Regions from separate parts of the Janthinobacterium sp. BHSEK genome, predicted to be linked through region 1. Evidence: predicted binding sites of a transcription regulator. Region 1 holds the regulator's gene; each other region holds the start of a gene.
What was found. Region 1 encodes sigma-54, which starts transcription at its own class of promoters, with help from an activator protein. Its sites were predicted from a motif close to TGGCANGNAANCTGCTTT; they were not measured.
Positions count from the first base shown of each region.

Region 2: the regulator sigma-54 is predicted to act here: its motif matches at 1,409-1,426, upstream of AC0V2Y_RS24270 (EDSAP-1 family PEP-CTERM protein).
Region 3: the regulator sigma-54 is predicted to act here: its motif matches at 2,782-2,799, upstream of AC0V2Y_RS19150 (pilin).
Region 4: the regulator sigma-54 is predicted to act here: its motif matches at 3,476-3,493, upstream of AC0V2Y_RS14400 (TorF family putative porin).

Region 1 covers NZ_JBWBYV010000018.1:105,642-110,324, forward strand. The annotation lists gene hprK (HPr(Ser) kinase/phosphatase) at 1-166, shown strand, start outside; gene rapZ (RNase adapter RapZ) at 333-1,196, shown strand; gene AC0V2Y_RS08860 (enoyl-CoA hydratase/isomerase family protein) at 1,197-2,282, opposite strand; gene hpf (ribosome hibernation-promoting factor, HPF/YfiA family) at 2,419-2,778, opposite strand; gene AC0V2Y_RS08870 (RNA polymerase factor sigma-54) at 2,848-4,326, opposite strand; gene lptB (LPS export ABC transporter ATP-binding protein) at 4,331-4,683, opposite strand, start outside.
Region 2 covers NZ_JBWBYV010000081.1:68,413-73,095, reverse strand. The annotation lists gene AC0V2Y_RS24285 (dodecin) at 244-450, shown strand; gene AC0V2Y_RS24280 (hypothetical protein) at 466-777, opposite strand; gene AC0V2Y_RS24275 (hypothetical protein) at 928-1,302, shown strand; gene AC0V2Y_RS24270 (EDSAP-1 family PEP-CTERM protein) at 1,514-2,506, shown strand; gene AC0V2Y_RS24265 (LytR C-terminal domain-containing protein) at 2,578-3,660, opposite strand; gene AC0V2Y_RS24260 (type II secretion system F family protein) at 3,672-4,610, opposite strand; gene AC0V2Y_RS24255 (type II secretion system F family protein) at 4,624-4,683, opposite strand, start outside.
Region 3 covers NZ_JBWBYV010000056.1:63,497-68,179, forward strand. The annotation lists gene AC0V2Y_RS19135 (DUF2889 domain-containing protein) at 1-479, shown strand, start outside; gene sucC (ADP-forming succinate--CoA ligase subunit beta) at 558-1,727, shown strand; gene sucD (succinate--CoA ligase subunit alpha) at 1,741-2,622, shown strand; gene AC0V2Y_RS19150 (pilin) at 2,837-3,301, shown strand; gene AC0V2Y_RS19155 (flagellar brake protein) at 3,323-4,045, opposite strand; gene AC0V2Y_RS19160 (DUF6713 family protein) at 4,233-4,589, shown strand; partial or broken gene AC0V2Y_RS19165 (cyclic pyranopterin monophosphate synthase MoaC) at 4,596-4,683, opposite strand, start outside.
Region 4 covers NZ_JBWBYV010000035.1:58,233-62,915, forward strand. The annotation lists gene gshA (glutamate--cysteine ligase) at 1-529, opposite strand, end outside; gene AC0V2Y_RS14390 (ammonium transporter) at 734-2,272, opposite strand; gene AC0V2Y_RS14395 (P-II family nitrogen regulator) at 2,284-2,622, opposite strand; gene AC0V2Y_RS14400 (TorF family putative porin) at 2,634-3,395, opposite strand; gene AC0V2Y_RS14405 (accessory factor UbiK family protein) at 3,666-3,920, shown strand; gene AC0V2Y_RS14410 (YifB family Mg chelatase-like AAA ATPase) at 4,031-4,683, shown strand, end outside.

The sequences.
Region 1 (4,683 bases):
CGTGCTGGGCTTGCCCGTGCGCAAGGTCGTCATCCCCGTCGCCGCCGGCCGCAACATCGCCGTGCTGCTGGAAGCGGCCGTGCGCAACACGATTCTGCAGCTGCGCGGCATCGATACCTTGCAGGAGTTCATGGAGCGGCAACGCCTCGCCATGAGTGGCGATTAACAACGTAGGTCGGATTAGCGGGGCCGCCGAGGTGGGGCAAGGCCCCGCGTAATCCGACGACAATGTTGGCGCGTGCAGCAAAGAAATACCACAGTCCAAATTGCAATAATTTGTAAAGATAATTGCCTCGGGAGCGCAGTGCCGTCCTTTATTGTATGATCGGGCTATGCATATCGTCCTTATCACCGGAATATCCGGCTCCGGTAAATCCGTCGCGCTCAATGTGCTGGAAGATACCGGCTACTATTGTGTCGACAACCTGCCACCGGCCTTGCTGCCGAGCCTGGTGCAAACCCTGCTTGACGAGGGCACGCCGCAGCTGGCCGTGGCCGTCGATGCGCGCAGCGCCGAGTCGCTCGTCAGCTTGCCGCACAATGTAGCCCTGTTGCGCGACCAGGGGCATGACGTCAAGGTCATGTTCCTGACAGCCACCACGCATTCGCTGGTGGCGCGCTTCTCGGAAACGCGGCGCAGCCATCCCCTGTCGCACGAATTGCGCCCGAACCAGAATCCGGCCAGCCGCCGCACCCTGATCGAGTGCATCTCGGAAGAACGCGAACGCCTGTCGGCCATCGAGCAGCTGGGCCATGTGATCGATACCTCGGAACTGAGCGCCAACAAGCTGCGTGCCTGGATCAAGGATATCGTCGCCTCCGAACGCGCGCCGCTGACCCTGTTCTTCGAATCGTTCGCCTTCAAGCTGGGCGTGCCGCTCGATGCCGATTTCGTCTTCGATGTGCGGGCCTTGCCCAATCCCTATTACGACCTGGCGCTGCGCCCGCTCGACGGCCGCGACGCGCCCGTGATCGCCTTCCTCGACGCGCAGCCGAGCGCGCTGGAATTGCTGGCCGACATCCGCGCCTTCATCGAGAAATGGCTGCCGTCGTTCAAGTCCGACAACCGCAGCTACCTGACGGTGGCTCTGGGTTGCACGGGCGGCCAGCACCGCTCCGTGTACATGGCGGAGCGGCTGGCGCAATACTTCGGCCCCAACGAGCGGGTCGTACTGCGCCACCGCGAGCGTTCTTAATCAGTCGAGGTGGCGCAGCGGATGCGCTTGCGCCGGCCACACGGGGGCGAAGAAGCGCGCCACCATGGCTGCATCGACCTCGCCCAGGCTGGCAGGCTGCCAGCGCGGCGCATTGTCCTTGTCGACCACCAGCGCGCGCACGCCTTCGAGCACTTCGCCATGCTCGAAATTGTGGCGCACCAGCGTGCGCTCCATGCGCAGGCAATCGGCCACGCCCAGATGGGCGCCCCGCTGCAGCAACTCCAGGGTCACGCACATCATCAAGGGCGAACGCAAGCGCATGGCCGCCAGGGCCTTCGCGGCGAACGCGCTGTCGTCCTGCGCCAGCGAGGTCATGATGGCCGCCACCGAACCCGCGCTGAAGTGGCGGTCCAGCGCCGCGCGCGCCGCGGCCAGGGGGGAAGCGCCCGCCTCGGCCTGGAAGGGCGCCGCCAGCGCCTTGATGGCGACCGGCAAGGCCTCGCCCGGCGTGGACTCGAACAGGGCCAGCAACGCCCCCATCTGCGCCTCGGGCAGATACACATCGGCCAGGCCCGTGTACAGGGCGTCGGCCGCGTTGATCGTCAAGCCCGTCAAGCCCAGGTACAGGCCCAGCCGGCCCGCCAGGCGGGAAAGAAAGTAACTGCCGCCCACGTCGGGGAACAGGCCGATATTGACTTCCGGCATGGCCATGCGCGTGCGGCCTGTGACGATGCGCAGGCGGTTGCCGGGCCCCGCTTGCGCCACGCCCATGCCGCCGCCCATCACCACGCCGTCCATCACGGCGATATACGGTTTCGGGTAGAAGTGAATCAGATGATTTAAAGCATATTCTTCTGTAAAGAAATCTTCCAGCTGGGCGCTGCCGCCTTGCGGCGTGGCCAGGCCCGCATCGTAAAAGAAACGGATGTCGCCGCCGGCGCACAGGGCTTTCTCGCTGCTGGAGCGGATCACCACGGCGTCCACCTGCGGGTCGTCGCGCCAGGCCAGCAAGGCCGCGCTCAGGGCCCGCACCATCTCCAGCGACAGGGAATTCAAGGCTTTCGGACGGTCGAGCACGATGTGCCCCGTGCGGTGGCGGATGGAGGTCTGGACGAAGTCGCTCATGGCAGGATGGAAAGAAGTGAAAGTGCCAACATTCTAGCCCCTGCGCGGGGAACATTGCGTTCGACAGGGACGGGCGCAAAAAAGGGCGCAATGTGCGCCCTTAGTTGATCACAACCGGTTGAAAGTCGCAGGCCGCTTAGGCGGCGGCGAATTCTTCTTCCGAGTTGTCTGGCAGATGCTTGATCGCCTCTTTACCGTGCCCTTGCACTTTGGTTTTGTATTTCATCACTTGCCTATCGAGCTTGTCGATCAGGGCATCGATCGCGGCATACAGGTCTTGCGCCAGGCTTTCCACATAGACGGTTTTGCCACTCAGACGCAGGTTGACTTCGGCCTTTTGACGTTTTTCTTTCTCTTTGAGGTTATCCACGGTCAGAATCACGGCGATATCGATGACTTGATCGAAATGACGTTTCACGCGCTCCAGCTTCGTTTGTACGTATTCACGGATGGCTGGTGTCACTTCGAGATGATGTCCGCTGATGGTGAGATTCATACACACTCCTAAAGATGATCGGGTTCGTGCGGTCCATCCTATCCGGCCCGCAGAGGAACCGAAAAAAACTTACAAACACTTACGCAGGCTCACTGGCGGAATTTTCAATGCTTCCCGGTATTTGGCAACAGTACGTCGCGCAATCACCATGCCTTGTTCCCCCAGCATGTCCGCAATCTTACTGTCGGATAAAGGATTTTTAGGGTCTTCTGCTCCTGTCAGTTGCACGATCAATGCCCGTATCGCCGTCGATGACGCTTCGCCCCCCGCTTCGGTGGCGACGTGGCTACCAAAGAAATATTTCAACTCGAACATGCCGTGCGGGGTCAGCATGTACTTTTGAGTTGTTACCCGCGAGATAGTACTCTCGTGTAAACCCAGTGTATCAGCTATTTCACGGAGCACAAGGGGGCGCATGGCAACGGCCCCATGCGAGAAAAAGTTCTTTTGCCTTTCTACTATCGCCTGCGCCACGCGCAGGATCGTGTCGAAGCGCTGGCGCATATTCTTGATCAGCCACTTGGCTTCCTGCAACTGTGCGCCCATGGCGCCCTCGCCCTTGCCCTGCTTGAGCAGGTTGGCGTACATGGCGTTGACGCGCAGGCGCGGCATGACGTCGTTGTTCAGGGTGACTTGCCAGCCATTGCGCGCGCGCTTGACGACGACGTCGGGCACCACATAGTCGGACACGTCCGAGGCGAACACGGCGCCCGGGTGCGGATTGCACTGGCGAATCACCGTCTGCGCCTCGCGCAAGTCTTCCTCGTCGCAATCGAGGGCTTTCTTCAGCTTGTTGAAATCGCGCTGGGCAAACCAGGCCAGGTGCTTTTCCACGATGACGAGGGCCATGCGCCGCGTCACCATGGCGACGTGCGGCAAGCGCTTGATCTGCAGCGCCAGGCATTCGGACGCATTGCGCGCGCCCACGCCCGGCGGATCGAAACTTTGCAGCAGCGACAAGGCCGTGCGCATCTCGTCGGCGTCGATTTCCAGCTCTTCCGGCAGGCGCGCCAGGATGTCGTCGAGCGACTCTTCCAGATAGCCATTGTCGTCGAGCGCGTCGATGATCAGCTCGACCAGCGCACGGTCGCGCAACTCGAGCACCGTCACGCGCATCTGCTCCATCAGGTGCTCGCGCAGGGTGCAGTGGTGGGCCTCCAATTGCGGACGGGAATCTTCGTCGTCGGGCGCCTTGCCCCGGCTCGCCTCGCTCCAGTCGCTGTCGCCGCCATCCGCGGCGGCCGCGCCGTCGCCCCCCTCGCCGTCAAACGTTTCCGCTTCGGCCGGCGCTGCGGGCGCCTCCTGGCCTGGCGGCTGGGGCGGCGCTTCGGCCGGCGCGGCCGTGGAACTCAAGGCCCCGTCGGACAGCAGGCGCAGCGAACGGTCGAGCGGATCGTCGAGGCGCTCGAGCAAGGGATTGTCCGTCAGCAGCTGCTCGAGTTCCTGGTGCAATTCCAGGGTAGACAATTGCAACAGGCGTATCGATTGCTGCAACTGCGGCGTCAGTGCCAGATGCTGCGAAGTGCGCAGCTGCAATGATTGTTTCATTGGCTCACATGCGGAAGTGTTCGCCCAGATAGACCCGGCGTACCGACTCGTTGGCGATGATGTCGTCGGGGCGTCCCGACGCCAGCACCGAGCCCTGGTTGATGATGTAGGCACGGTCGCAAATACCCAGCGTCTCGCGCACATTATGATCGGTGATCAGCACGCCGATATTGCGCTCCTTCAAGAAGCGCACGATGCGCTGGATCTCGATGACGGCGATCGGATCGACGCCGGCGAAGGGCTCGTCGAGCAGCACGAAACGGGGATCGGTGGCCAGCGCGCGGGCGATTTCCACGCGGCGGCGCTCGCCGCCCGACAGGGACAGGGCCTGGTTCTCGCGCAGCTTTTCAATCTGCA
Region 2 (4,683 bases), on a different contig from region 1:
GCCCCGAAGTGAGCGCATAGCGTGGGACGCAACGCGGACTATCTCCACCCACACGCCAACAAAACCAACTGAAGTCCTGGCTTTAACCGGCAGCAATGTTGCCAGCATGATGGCAGCCTTCGCCAGATTCGCAATCGCATTGCTGCACCGCGCAATGACTATCAGCACGTTTAGGCGCAAGATGGGCACGTGCCTGCGCAAAGCAGGCTCCCGATGTCTGGCTTGCCTACCTGGGGAAATATCATGTCCGCACACACTTACAAACTGATCGAGCTGGTCGGCACGTCCACCGAAAGCAGCGATCAGGCGATACGCGATGCCATTGCCAAGGCGGCGCTGACGGTCAAGCATATGGACTGGTATGAAGTGACGGAATCGCGCGGGCATATCGTCGACGGCAAGGTGGCGCACTTCCAGGTCACGCTGAAGGTCGGCTTCCGGCTCGAATAGCGGAGGGCGACGCGTTCAGCGCAGCCCAGGCACTCCCCGGCTCTCCAGCCACTCCCGGCCGCCGGCTTCCAGCGCGGCCTCGATCACCTTTTCCGGCAAGCTATATACCGTTGCCCAGCTGGCACGGCCATCCTGCGTGTTGGCGGGAAAGCTGTGCGTCTCGATGGGCCAGTGGTATTTGCGTTTCAGCGCTTTCACGATGGCGGCCAGCGAGACGCGGCCTTGCAGCGGCTCGGCGCCGGACTGGTCGCGGTTCGACAGCAGCACGGCCAGGACCTGACCGCGGCCCGTGCGTGCGCCGGGGAAGGTGGGGGTTTTGTTTGCCATCGCCTATTTTACCGGGCAAGCCACGATATGCCGCACCTTTGATCTGACGCAAGCGCCGCAGCGGCGTTGCGGCCACGATGGGCACTTCGCCAGGCGTGCCGGCGCCCCTCCGGCAGCCTGGGCTTGATACCAGGGGCACAGGAGAACATCATGCACAGCCTGAACATCCACGCCATGCAATGGCAGCCCGTCGCCGATATTTCCGCCGTCGACCCGCTGCTGCCCGACGACCTGGCCTGCTTTCGCGAACTGCGCGACGTGCTGCAGCGCTATGGCGCGCTCGACCGCTTCGGCATTTCCCTGATCCACCGCCATTTCGACATCGCCGACGACGAAGAGCTGATGGAGTACACGGACGCGGCAACCCGCACCTTGACGGTGAAACCTGTCAAGAAAAGCGACATCGACTGGCAGCACACGACGATTACCAACTGGAAATTGACGGAAGGCGAGGAAGTGGCGCGCATCGGCTGCGGCTGCGCGCGCAATTCGGGCGGCCACCTGGGCTATCACCGGGGTACCTGAGGCTGGCCGATGCCGCCCGCCAGGCGGCGTCGGCCTTTCTTACACTTTGCTTCCACCAGCTCAGTCCGTTTTACGCAAGCGTTTGATTTGAAATGCTTTTTTTGTGTGGCACGCAAGCTGCTTATCACTGTCTACGAGATGAATCCAGGAAAGTCATTCTGGATTCTTTATCCCCCGGATTTTCCGAGACTGACTACGATAAGAGGCTGCGATGAACGTCGATCACACACGAAGCAAGACCCTGGGCTGGCTGGGCGCACTGGCGGCGGCAAGCCTGCTGGCCAGCGGTCAGGCGCAGGCCGGCGCGTACGGCCTGGCCGTCAACGAATTGAACAATTTCCGCATCACCACCAGCGCCGGCGCGCTGTCGCTGGCCGGCGCCAACCGCAACGCCAGCGACAGCGCCTTTTTCCAGGGCGGCGTGGCCGTCAATCCGCGCGCCGTCAATACGGGCCCGGCCGCCAATGCCGACGTGCTGCAAGTGTGTTCGGGCGGCGGCTGCAGCGGCTTGCCGCAAAATAACTACGCACCCAGCCCCAGTTCCACGCTGGAATTCGCGCGCGGCGATGCGCATGCCTTCGGCAACATGCTCAACGGCACCGGCTCGACCGTGAGCGCCGTGGCGGAAACACAGCGCAACACGGTGGGCGCCGCCACGGCCACGGCTGGCGACACGCTGACCGGCTCCGTCAACCTGACCCTGTCGAGCGCCGGCTTCATCACCTTCAGCTTCATGGGACGGCGCGACCTGCGCACCAGCGTGACGACCATGGGCGACAAGTCGAACGTGTCGATCATGGATATCTTCAATATCTCGTGCAATACCGCCAGTCCCGTCGGCTGCCTGTCGAATGCGAATGCCGACGGCGTGATCTTCCAGTTCGCGCCCGACGGCGATGCCAACAATGGCAGCGACGTCAACGGCAACCATACGGTCGGCAGCCTGGACCCGTTCAGCCTGAACATGACGGCCGGCACCAACGATCCCGCCACCTCGCGCGCCTTCACGAATGGCTTCGCGATGTTTTCCCTGACGTCGAATTTCGCCCTGCCCGCCGGCAGCTATACCTTGAACTTCTCCAAGTCCACGCGCACCGACATCGTCGTCATCGAACCCTTGCAAGTGCCGGAGCCAGGCACCCTGTTCCTGCTGGGCACGGGACTGGCCGGCCTCGCCTTCACGCGCCGCCGCCAGCCGAAATAAACACTGGCACGCTCAAAAACACGCGGCGCCCGCCAAGGCGCCGCGTGTTTTTTTATGCCAGCCGATGCGTGTTAACCGAGCCGTGCCAGCGCCTGGCGGGCCAGCTGCAATTGCTGCAGATAATAGCGGTGCAGCATGGCGGGGTCGCTCAGGTCGTGTCCCAGTACCAGGCGCAGCTCGCTGGCAGGGCAGTCGGCGGCCTGGATCGGCACCTGGGTCTGCACCTGCGTTCCCAGCTGACGGGCCAGCTGGCGCGCCGCCTGTTCCTGCGCGGGCCGGTATTCGACGCGCGTGCGCGCCACCTGGAAGCTGCCAGCATTGGCCAGGCGCACCACCTGCACGGGCGTGCCGGCCAAGCTGCGCGCCAGCGCGGCGGCCAGGCCGGGCACGCCGTTGCCGTTCACAATTTCCAGGCGCGGATGCGGCGCGCCAGCCACAGGCACAGGCGCGGCGGGCAGCAACGCGCTAGCGGGCAGGCTGCGCACCGCCGCCGGCACGCGCCGTAGCTGGGCCATGCCATCGCTCTGCGTGATCTCCACGCGCGCCATCGCGGGCGCATCCGGTACCGGCGCGGGCGCGGGCGCGGACTGCGGCGCCGCCTCGCCGCGCAAGACGGCCATGTCGCGCCGCACATCGTGTTCCCGCAAGCTGGCCGCCTGGCGCCGCATGACGGCCGCGCGCTCGTGCTGTCCCAGCCGCTCCAGTACCTGCGCCAGGTGCTGCCAGGCCAGCGCATTGAGCGGATCGAGCAGGCATGCCTGTTCCAGCGCAGTCAACGCTTGCGCATCGCGTCCGCTTAAATAATAGGCATGACCGAGATTGCTGAACAGATAGGCCTGCCGCGGCCGCGCCATGCCCGCCTCCTGCGTCAACGCCTGCCACTGGGCGATGGCGGCAGCGTGCTCGCCGCGCTGCGCGTGCAGCACGGCCAGGCCATTGCGCGCGTCCACATGACGCGGCGCATGGCGCAGGGCTTGCTCGTAGGCCGCTTGCGCCGCAGGCAGGTCGCCCCGCTCGAAATGCTGGCGCCCTGCCGCATAGGCGGCATCGGCGTCGGGCCACTGCGGCACCGGTGCATGGGCCAGTTGCGTGGTGCAGGCGGCCAGGCCCAGGCAGGCGCAGGCGGCGGCCAGGCGGGAAATCGTCAAGCGCATGGTGACTCCTTTCAGCGGCTGGCCATGGCCGGCACGAGCACGCGATAGACTTCGATCACGGCCGGCCCCATGAGCACCAGCATCAGGGTGGGAAAGACGCAAAAGATCAGCGGGAACAGCAGTTTCAGGGCGATCTTCGCCGCCGCCTCCTCGGCCAGCAGGCTGCGCTTGCCGCGCAGGTTTTCCGAATGCACGCGCAGCGAGTCGCCCATGCTGGTGCCGAAGCGTTCCGACTGGATCAGCATGGCGACGAGGGTGTCGACGTCTTCCACGCCGCTGCGCAGGGCCAGGTTGCGCAGCGCCTTTTCCTTGGAAAAGCCGGCGCGCATTTCCATCAGCACCAGTTGCAATTCCTGCGCCAGCACCACGCTCTTGATGTGGATTTCGCCCGACACCTTCACCAGCGCGCGCTCCAGGCTCAGGCCCGCTTCCACGCATACGGTCAGCAAGTCGAGCGCGTCGGGGATGTTTTCAAAGATGTCGCGCTGGCGCCGCTTGGCCGTGCTGGCCAGCACCAGGTTGGGCAGGTAATAGCCGACGGTGGCGCTGACGCACAGCAGCAGCAACAGCACGCTGCGCAGCTGCGCCGCCATGGCGCTGGCCGCATACAAACCCAGCACGGTGGGAAACAGCAGGGCCAGCACGGTTTTCGCGGCAAAGTACAGGGCCGGCGCGCTGGCCTGGCGCCAACCCGCGTTCATGAAGCGCGTGCGCAGCGGCGAGCGCTCCCAGCCCTCTTCCGGCAGCGACAGCTTGCTGAACGGCTGCGCCACGCGCACCACGCGCTCCACCCAGCCAGTATCGGCCACCGCCTCGCTGGCGGCCGGCGCCATGGCGCCGAACAGGCGCTGACGCAAGGTGCCGGGAAAGAAGATCAGCCACGCCAGCAGGGCCAGCGCCACCACCACGGCGAAGACGATCAACAAGAACAGCAGTTGTGCACCGCTCATGCCACCTCCAGTTTTATATCCTGATACGTATCACATTGCGCATCCACACCACGCCCAGCGCCACCATGCCAGC
Region 3 (4,683 bases), on a different contig from region 1:
GCCTGTGGGATATTGACGCCCATATCACCGATATCAAAAGCTATGACGCGACCCTGGCCTCCGGCCCCCGTCCCGCCGGCGCCCCTCTGCATGACCTCCATTTACGCATTACCGTCGATCGCGAACTGACCATTGTCGAGGCCGAAGCCGCCTCCGATGCCGTGCCCTATCCCGGTTTTTGCGATACCATCGGCCCCGCTTACAGGGCGCTGATCGGTTTGAACCTATTGAAGAATTTCCGCCGCGACTTGAAACAGCGCCTGGCGGGAATCGCTGGCTGTACCCATTTGACCGAATTGGCGCAAGTCTTGCCGACTGCGACGGTTCAGGCATTTGCCGGCGATGTCTGGTCGACCCGTGACGGTGCGAATGCTGACTTGTCGCATGAAAAGCCGTTCCAACTCGACAAATGCCACGCCCTGCGCACCGATGGCGGGGCGGTTGCACAGTATTACCCGCGCTGGGTAGCCAAGGTGTGATCCCGGCGCTCTGTTTTTCCTGTTTTTTTTGCACCACTAACCGTATTTTTACAAATCAGTATCAGAAGGGAAGCCAGCATGAAAATCCATGAGTATCAAGCCAAAGAAATCCTCCGGCAGCACGGAGTGACGGTACCACGCGGTATTCCGTGCATGTCCGTCGAAGAAGCCGTCAAGGCTGCGGAAACCCTGGGCGGCCCAGTGTGGGTTGTCAAGGCGCAGATCCACGCAGGTGGCCGCGGCAAGGGCGGCGGCGTGAAAGTGGCAAAATCGATGGAACAGGTCAAGGAATACGCTGACCAGATCATGGGCATGCAGCTGATCACGCATCAGACCAGCGCCGAAGGCCAGAAAGTCAACCGCCTGCTGGTGGAAGAAGGCGCCGACATCAAACAGGAACTGTACGTTTCGCTGGTCACCGACCGCGTTACCCAGAAAATCGTCCTGATGGCATCGTCCGAAGGCGGCATGGACATCGAAGAAGTGGCCGAGAGCCACCCTGAGAAGATCCATCACGTCACCATCGATCCGGGCACAGGCCTGACCGATGCCCAGGCAGACGACATCGCCGCCAAGATCGGCGTGCCTGCCGGTTCCATCGCCGACGCCCGCGTCAACCTGCAAGGCTTGTACAAAGCCTACTGGGAAACCGATTGCTCGCTGGCCGAGATCAACCCGCTGATCGTCACCGGCAGCGGCAAGGTCATCGCCCTGGACGCCAAGTTCAACTTCGACCCGAACGCCCTGTTCCGTCATCCGGAAATCGTCGCCCTGCGCGATCTGGATGAAGAAGATCCAGCTGAAATCGAAGCGTCGAAATTCGACCTGGCTTACATCTCGCTCGACGGCAACATCGGTTGCCTGGTGAACGGCGCCGGCCTGGCCATGGCCACCATGGACACCATCAAGCTGTTCGGCGGCGAGCCAGCCAACTTCCTGGACGTCGGCGGCGGCGCCACGGCAGAAAAAGTGACCGAAGCGTTCAAGATCATGCTGAAAAACCCAGGCCTGAAAGCCATCCTGGTGAACATTTTCGGCGGCATCATGCGTTGCGACGTGATCGCTGAAGGCGTCATCGCCGCAGTGAAAGCCGTCTCGCTGAACGTACCGCTGGTCGTGCGCATGAAGGGCACCAACGAAGACCTGGGCAAAAAGATGCTGGCCGATTCCGGTCTGCCTATCATCGCAGCCGACACCATGGAAGATGCAGCCAAGAGCGTCGTTGCCGCTGCTGCCGGTCAAGCTTAATTAAGGAATCAACATGTCCATTCTGATCAATAAAGATACCAAAGTCGTTACCCAAGGGATCACCGGCAAGACCGGCCAGTTCCATACCCGCGGTTGCCGCGACTACGCGAACGGCAAAGCTGCCTTCGTGGCAGGCGTGAACCCGAAGAAAGCCGGCGAAGATTTCGAAGGCATTCCTATTTTCGCTAACGTTACCGAAGCGAAAAAAGAAACCGGCGCCAACGTTTCCGTGATCTACGTGCCGCCAGCAGGCGCGGCAGCGGCGATCTGGGAAGCTGTCGAAGCTGAAATGGATCTGGCCATTTGCATCACCGAAGGCATTCCTGTCCGCGACATGATGGCCCTGAAGGACCGCATGGCGAAAGCTGGCAGCAAGACCTTGCTGCTGGGCCCTAACTGCCCAGGCCTGATCACGCCAGACGAAATCAAGATCGGCATCATGCCAGGTCACATCCACAAGAAGGGCCGTATCGGCGTCGTATCGCGTTCGGGCACCCTGACCTATGAAGCAGTGGGTCAACTGACGGCACTGGGTCTGGGCCAATCGTCGGCAGTCGGCATCGGCGGCGACCCGATCAACGGTCTGAAGCACATCGACATCATGAAGATGTTCAATGACGATCCAGATACCGACGCGGTCATCATGATCGGCGAAATCGGCGGTCCAGACGAAGCCAACGCGGCTTATTGGATCAAAGACAACATGAAAAAACCGGTCGTCGGCTTCATCGCTGGCGTGACGGCTCCTCCAGGCAAGCGCATGGGCCACGCCGGCGCGCTGATCTCGGGCGGCGCCGATACGGCACAAGCCAAGCTGGAAATCATGGAAGCTTGCGGCATCACCGTGACCAAGAACCCGTCGGAAATGGCGCGTCTGCTGAAAGCCATGCTGTAATTTCAGCCCGCTGACCGCAGTACAAAAAAGGAGCTTCGGCTCCTTTTTTTTGTCTGCAAGACAGGCCGTTTTCCGGCCTGAGCGGACGGCGCTGGTCCGATAGCGCCCAAATGTGTCGCTTTTCTTTCCATGTGTACCGCCGCTGCCCGGGCGCGCCGCTGGCATGGCGCTTGCACTGTGAAGGGCGTGACCAACTGCACTCCGGGAGGATGCGATGCGCGCGCAAAGCGGATTTACCCTGATAGAACTGATGATCGTGGTGGCCATCGCCGGCATCCTGGCGGCCGTGGCCATTCCCCAGTACGGCGACTATACGATGCGGGCCAAGGTCAGCAACGTGCTGGCCGCCGCCGCACCGTTGAAAACGGCCGTGGCCCTGTGCGTGCAGGAAAATGGGGGCGAGGCGGCCGCCTGCAGCACGCCCACCGAGAGCGTACCAAGTTCCATTCCCGTGTTCAGTGCCACGCGCGAAGTGGCGAGCGCCACTGTGGACAAGGGGAATATCGTGCTGACCCTCGCTGCCGACCTGGGCACGGGGATCGGTGGGCAAAGCGTGACGATGACCATGAAGCCGGGTACCAGTAGCCTGAGCTGGTTTAACAGCACCACCGTAACGAATCTGGCGGCGAAGGAAGCGATTATCAAAAACAACATTCCCGACGTGACCCCGACCCTGTAAGCGGCGCTGGCCAGCCGGGTATCAGACGATTTTTTGCCGGTCCGCGATCAGCGCTTCATAGGTAAGGTTTTGCAACAGGGTGTAGTGGGTCGGTTCCAGGTCGATGAATTGCACGCCATATGTATAGATTTCGGCTGCGTCGGCGGCATGGCCATTCGACGGCTTGCCCACGCTGACGTTCTGGATGCGGGCGCGCGTGTTGACGCGCATCTGATGCTTGTTCGGCTGCACCAGCAGGGTAAAGCTGAGCGCCACGCCGTCGTCATCGGGCGTGAGCATGCCGGGCGCCTCGATCAGCGCGCCCGACACGCTGAGGTTGACGATGAACACGGGCACGGCCGCCACGTCGCGGTAGCTCAGCTGCGCCGGGATCTCCACTTTCACGCGCATGGCCGTGCGCAGGCTGGTGCCCTGGATGGCGTCGGGAAAGCTCAGGTGCACGTAATGGAGCGGGCGGCCGAAGATGCGCAGCACGCTGCACGCAAACGAACAGACGGTGATGCCGGAAAACACACGGATGGTCAGCTTGTCGCCCTCGTTGAGCACGATGGAGACGCCATTTTCCATGGGAATCTTGACGATCAGGTACTCGTCTTTCACATAACCGATCACGGTCGAGAAATGCTGGATGGGTTTGATGGTGCGGTGCGTGATGAACTGAATGCGTCCTCCCACCTGCAGATTCATGGCTTCGAATTCGAAGTCCTGGAGCTTGCTTTCCGCGGCGGGCTTGTTGCTTGTCATGCGATGCTCATGTGGATATGGTCGACTCGCAGTATGCATGATTTCTTGATGAAAAAGCATTTATATCAATGAATTTCATATTGATATCGAAAAGTGCCATGGACAGGTCCCGCTGCGCGTTGCAGGCTTTACAATTGCGTCAATACTGACGAATGTAAATTTTATGCCACGCAGCTATTTTTGGACCATGTTGTGCCTGATCCTGCATCAAATCGACGCCGCCTACTGGAAAGAGTGGGAGATGTTTCATGTGCCAGGCGGCATACAGGGTTTCCTGATATTCAATCTGGCGGCGATCGCCGTGGTGCTGGCCGGTTACCGGCACGTGCTGTTGGCCACCCCGCGAGCGCCCCTGTATGCTTGTGTCTGCGCCGCGCTGGGCGTGGGAACGTGCCTGATCCATGCCGGCTTTGCGCTGGCAGGGCAGGAACAGTTCCACTTGCCCCTGTCCATGGCCATCATCGGGCTGTGCCTGGCCAGTGCCATCTGGCTGCTGTGCGACTTGCGCCGCGTCCGGGGCCAGCTGGCGCGCCAGGCAGCATAATGACACCTCGGCGTGCCAATCACCCGACTTGCCCCCATGCTTCTCCAGCACGCGCACGTTGGTCATGACCATGCCCCGGTCGACGGCCTTACAC
Region 4 (4,683 bases), on a different contig from region 1:
TCAGCAGGATCGTGCACGGGTCGAAATCCTTCAAGCCCAGGCGGCGACCATTGTTCAGGCGCACGAGCGGTTCGATGACGAGCATGTTGCCATCTGGCAACGCCAAGGGTGTCGGCTGGGTGATGTCGGGCGACCACGAACCGAAGCGCACGTGCAGCCCCGTCTGGCGGAAGATTTGCATCAGGCGCGCCACGTTCTGCAGGTACTGCGGCGTGGTGTTGTGCAATTCCGGCACGATCAGCAGGTTGCGGGCGTCCGGGCAATACTTGTCGATGGCGGCCATGGCGGCCTGCACGGACAGGGGCAGCATTTCCGTGGCCAGGTTATGGAAACCGCCAGGGAACAGATTGGTATCGACGGGCGCCAGCTTGTAGCCGGCGTTACGCAAGTCTACCGAGCAATAGAAGGGCGGCGTGTGCTCTTGCCACTCCATGCGAAACCAGCGCTCAATGGCCGGCGTCGCGGCCAGAATCTTTTTTTCGAGGTCGAGCAGCGGTCCGGTCAGGGCCGTGACGAGATGGGGAACCATAGTTACATCCTTAAATTATGTGCAGTATTCAAAAAAGCACACAGAACTGCCGACTATATTACCGTGTAAGTACCCCAAATCGGGGCAAAAGCCTTGTTTTAAAGACCTTTTCCATTCCCACAACGAAAAAAAGGCACCTCGATGAGGCGCCTTTTCAGACAAGGCACGCCGCGCCGGGGCGCTGGCATGCCAGATCCTTGCTATTTAGCCATGATACGCTTGCTCGCCGTGGCTGGTGATATCGAGACCTTCGCGCTCTTCTTCTTCCGGTACGCGCAAGCCGATGACGATGTCGACCAGTTTATAGGCGACGACGGAGACCAGGGCCGACCACAGGATGGTGGTGCCGACCGCTTGCGCCTGCACCCACACCTGATGGCCGATCGAGTACGGGTCGGCCGACATCTTGTTGGTGACAAAGTCGAAGATGCCCTGACCGCCCAATTGTGGTGCAGCAAACACACCCGTCAGCAAGGCGCCGAGGATGCCGCCCACGCCATGCACGCCGAACACGTCGAGCGAATCGTCGGCGCCGATCAGGCGTTTCAGACCATTCACGCCCCACAGGCAGACGATACCGGCCAGCAAGCCGATGACCAGGCCGCCCATCGGGCCGACAAAGCCGGCCGCCGGGGTGATCGCCACCAGGCCGGCCACGGCGCCCGATGCGCCACCGAGCATGGAGGGCTTGCCTTTGCTGATCCACTCGCCAAATACCCACGACAGGGTGGCGGCGGCAGTGGCCAACAAGGTGTTGACGAAGGCCAGGGCTGCCACGTCGCCCGCTTCCAGCGAGGAACCGGCATTGAAACCGAACCAGCCCACCCACAGCAGGGAAGCGCCGATCATGGTCATCGTCAGCGAGTGCGGCGCCATCGATTCGCGGCCGTAGCCAACGCGCTTGCCGATCATGATCGCGCCCACCAGGCCGGCGACGGCGGCATTGATGTGCACCACGGTGCCGCCGGCGAAGTCCAGCGCGCCTTTTTGCCAGATCCAGCCCGCTTTCAGGGCTTCGCTGGCCGAGGTAGCGGCATTGGTGATCAGGTCAGGACCGGTCCAGAACCACACCATGTGGGCCGCAGGCAGGTAGGCAAACGTGAACCACAGCACGACGAAGGCCAGCACGGCGGCAAACTTGGCGCGCTCGGCAAAGGCACCGACGATCAGTGCGCAGGTGATGGCGGCAAACGTGCCCTGGAAGGCGACGAAGACGAACTCGGGAATGACGACGCCCTTGCTGAACGTGGCGGCGGCGGCAAACGTGCCCTTGGCCGGGTCCCAGATACCGTTCAGGAACAGGCGGTCGAAGCCACCGAAGAAGGCGGTTTTTTCCGTGAAGGCGATGGAATAGCCATAAATGCACCACAGCACGATGACCAGCGCGAACACCATGAACACTTGCATCAGCACCGACAGCATGTTCTTCGAGCGCACCAGACCGCCGTAGAACAGGGCCAGGCCGGGGATGGTCATCAAGATCACCAGCAAGGTGGAAATCATCATGAAACTGGTATCGCCCTTGTTGGCGACGGGCGCGGCGGCTGGCGCGGCAGCGGCCGGGGCCGGCGCGGCGGCAGCCGGTGCCGTTGCGTCCGGCACGGGCGTGACGGCGGGCGCGGCGACGGCCGCGGTCGTGGCCGCTTCCGTCTTGGCAGGGGCATCGGCAAAGCTCGGCGCGGCGACGCCAAACGCACAAAGACAGGCAAACCCAGCTAGCAATTTTGTTATATTTTTACGCATCAATATTCCCCTTAGAGCGCTTCGTTGCCGGTTTCACCGGTACGGATGCGGATGACCTGTTCCAGGTTGTAGACGAAAATCTTGCCGTCGCCGATTTTACCGGTACGCGCCGCGCCTTCGATCGCTTCGATGGCCTGGTCGACAATGGCGTCATCGACGGCCGCTTCAATCTTGGTCTTGGGCAAAAAATCAACGACATACTCGGCGCCACGGTAGAGTTCCGTGTGGCCTTTCTGGCGGCCGAACCCTTTGACTTCGGTAACGGTAATGCCTTGCACATTGATAGCCGACAAGGCTTCGCGTACTTCGTCCAGTTTGAACGGTTTAATGATTGCAGTAATCATTTTCATGGCAGTCTCGCTTAAAAGGTTTTGGATACGGTCAGCACGAGACCGGATTTCGCCAGATTCTTGCCATTCGGTGCCAGCGACGTGATATTGGCTTTGACGTAGGCCAAGGCGACAGTTGCCACGCCAAAATCCTTGGTGACGCCCAGCTTGTAATCGGTATAGCTGAGGGCATCGTTATGTTCGACTTTCTGGCGGCCCACATGCAAGTTCAGCAGATAGCCTTCGTACATATCGATATTCGCGCCCACGTCGAGGTAGCCGCTGTTCTTGCTGTCGGCCACGCCGAACAGATTGGTGGTCGAGTGCGAGTACTTGATGTAGGCCGGGCCATAGCCGAGTTGGCCGTACAGCTCGAAGGTGTTCGCATTCGTGCTCAAGCCATTCGATGGGTAGAAGTAATACAGGCCGCCCACGTCATAGGTAAAATCCTTGCTGATCTCGCCCCGCTTGCCGGCATAAATATCCCATTCCAGGTTCGTATCGCCGCCGCCGTCCTTGATCCATTTGATGCTCGACAGCCAGGTTCCCACGTACAGCCCCGTCGGATTGTGGGTATAGTCGGCGCCGCCGCTAATGGCAGGGTCGAGACGGCTTTGCGACACGCCACGGTAGCGGTAGTCGCTGGTCAGCGCCACGTTGTAGCTCACCACGTTATCAGGTACGGCAGCAGCAGGCGCCGCCACCGCATCCTGGGCCATGGCGCTGCCGCTCAAAGCGGTCATGGCCAGCGTCAACGCTGCAGCTAAAGTCATGTTCTTGGACAGATTCTTCATGGCGATTCCCTTTTATTGAACTTTTAAAGCGGTTGAGGTTTAAAATCTTGGCTGGAGATCACAAAGCGTTCATACCTTCTTTAGCAGAATACGTGCCAGCTCTCTTGCCACCTTGACAGGTGCGTTTCCGGCCATACATACCCTGCAAGCCGCTGGGCATGCGGGAATACGCTGCTGAAGCGTTGTGGATTTGCCTATTTTCGCACCAGATTAACACCGCTGTGCACCGCAATGGTGCGATGCACATGCCGCACCATAAAAGGACTGAACATGGACATGAATACCTTCTTTAACGACTTGCAAGGCAAGATTCACCAAGCCATCGAGAACTCGCCTGCCAAGGATATCGAGAAAAACGTGAAATCGATGATGACCCAGGGCTTCGCCCGCCTCGATCTCGTCACGCGCGAGGAATTCGATATCCAGGCGCAAGTGCTGGCCAAGACCCGCGCCAAGCTCGACGCACTGGAATTGCGCCTGATCGAACTGGAAACGCGCCTGAACGAATCGAAGGCCAAGGTGTAAGGTGCCGTCAGCGAGGCGCCGTTATTGACGGCCTTGCTGGCATACCTCAAGCCTGACGGCATTTCAAGCGCTAGACTGATCCTGCCCGCCCCAGGGCACAGGGGAGTCTGATGAGTCTGGCCGTCCTGAAAAGCCGCGCCCTGGCCGGCATGGAGGCGCCCGAGGTAAGTGTCGAAGTCCACCTTGCCAATGGCTTGCCTTCGTTTACGATAGTCGGCCTGCCGGATACGGAAGTGAAGGAATCGCGCGACCGCGTGCGGGCCGCGCTGCAAAACTGCGGCTTCGAGATGCCGGCGCGGCGCATCACGGCCAACCTGGCGCCGGCGGACCTGCCCAAGGAATCAGGCCGCTTCGATCTGCCCATTGCCTTGGGCATCCTGGCTGCGTCCGGCCAGTTGCCGGGCGACCAATTGCACCACTACGAATTCGCGGGCGAACTGTCGCTCTCAGGCCAGTTGCGCCCCATCCGCGGCGCCCTGGCCATGACCTTTGCCATGCAGCGCAGTCAGGCGGGCACGCCGCGCGCCTTCATCCTGCCGCAGGCGAATGCGGATGAGGCGGCGCTGGTCAGCGATGCCTGCATCTATCCCGCTCACAGCCTGCTCGAAGTCTGCGCGCATTTTGCCGCGCACGCCGGCCACACGGCCCTGCAACGTCATCAGCCCATGCTGGCAGCGCACGTTTCTCCGTACCCCGACTTTGCCGACGTGCAGGGCCAGCAGCAGGCGCGGCGGGCGCTGGAAGTGGCGGCCGCGGGCGGCCA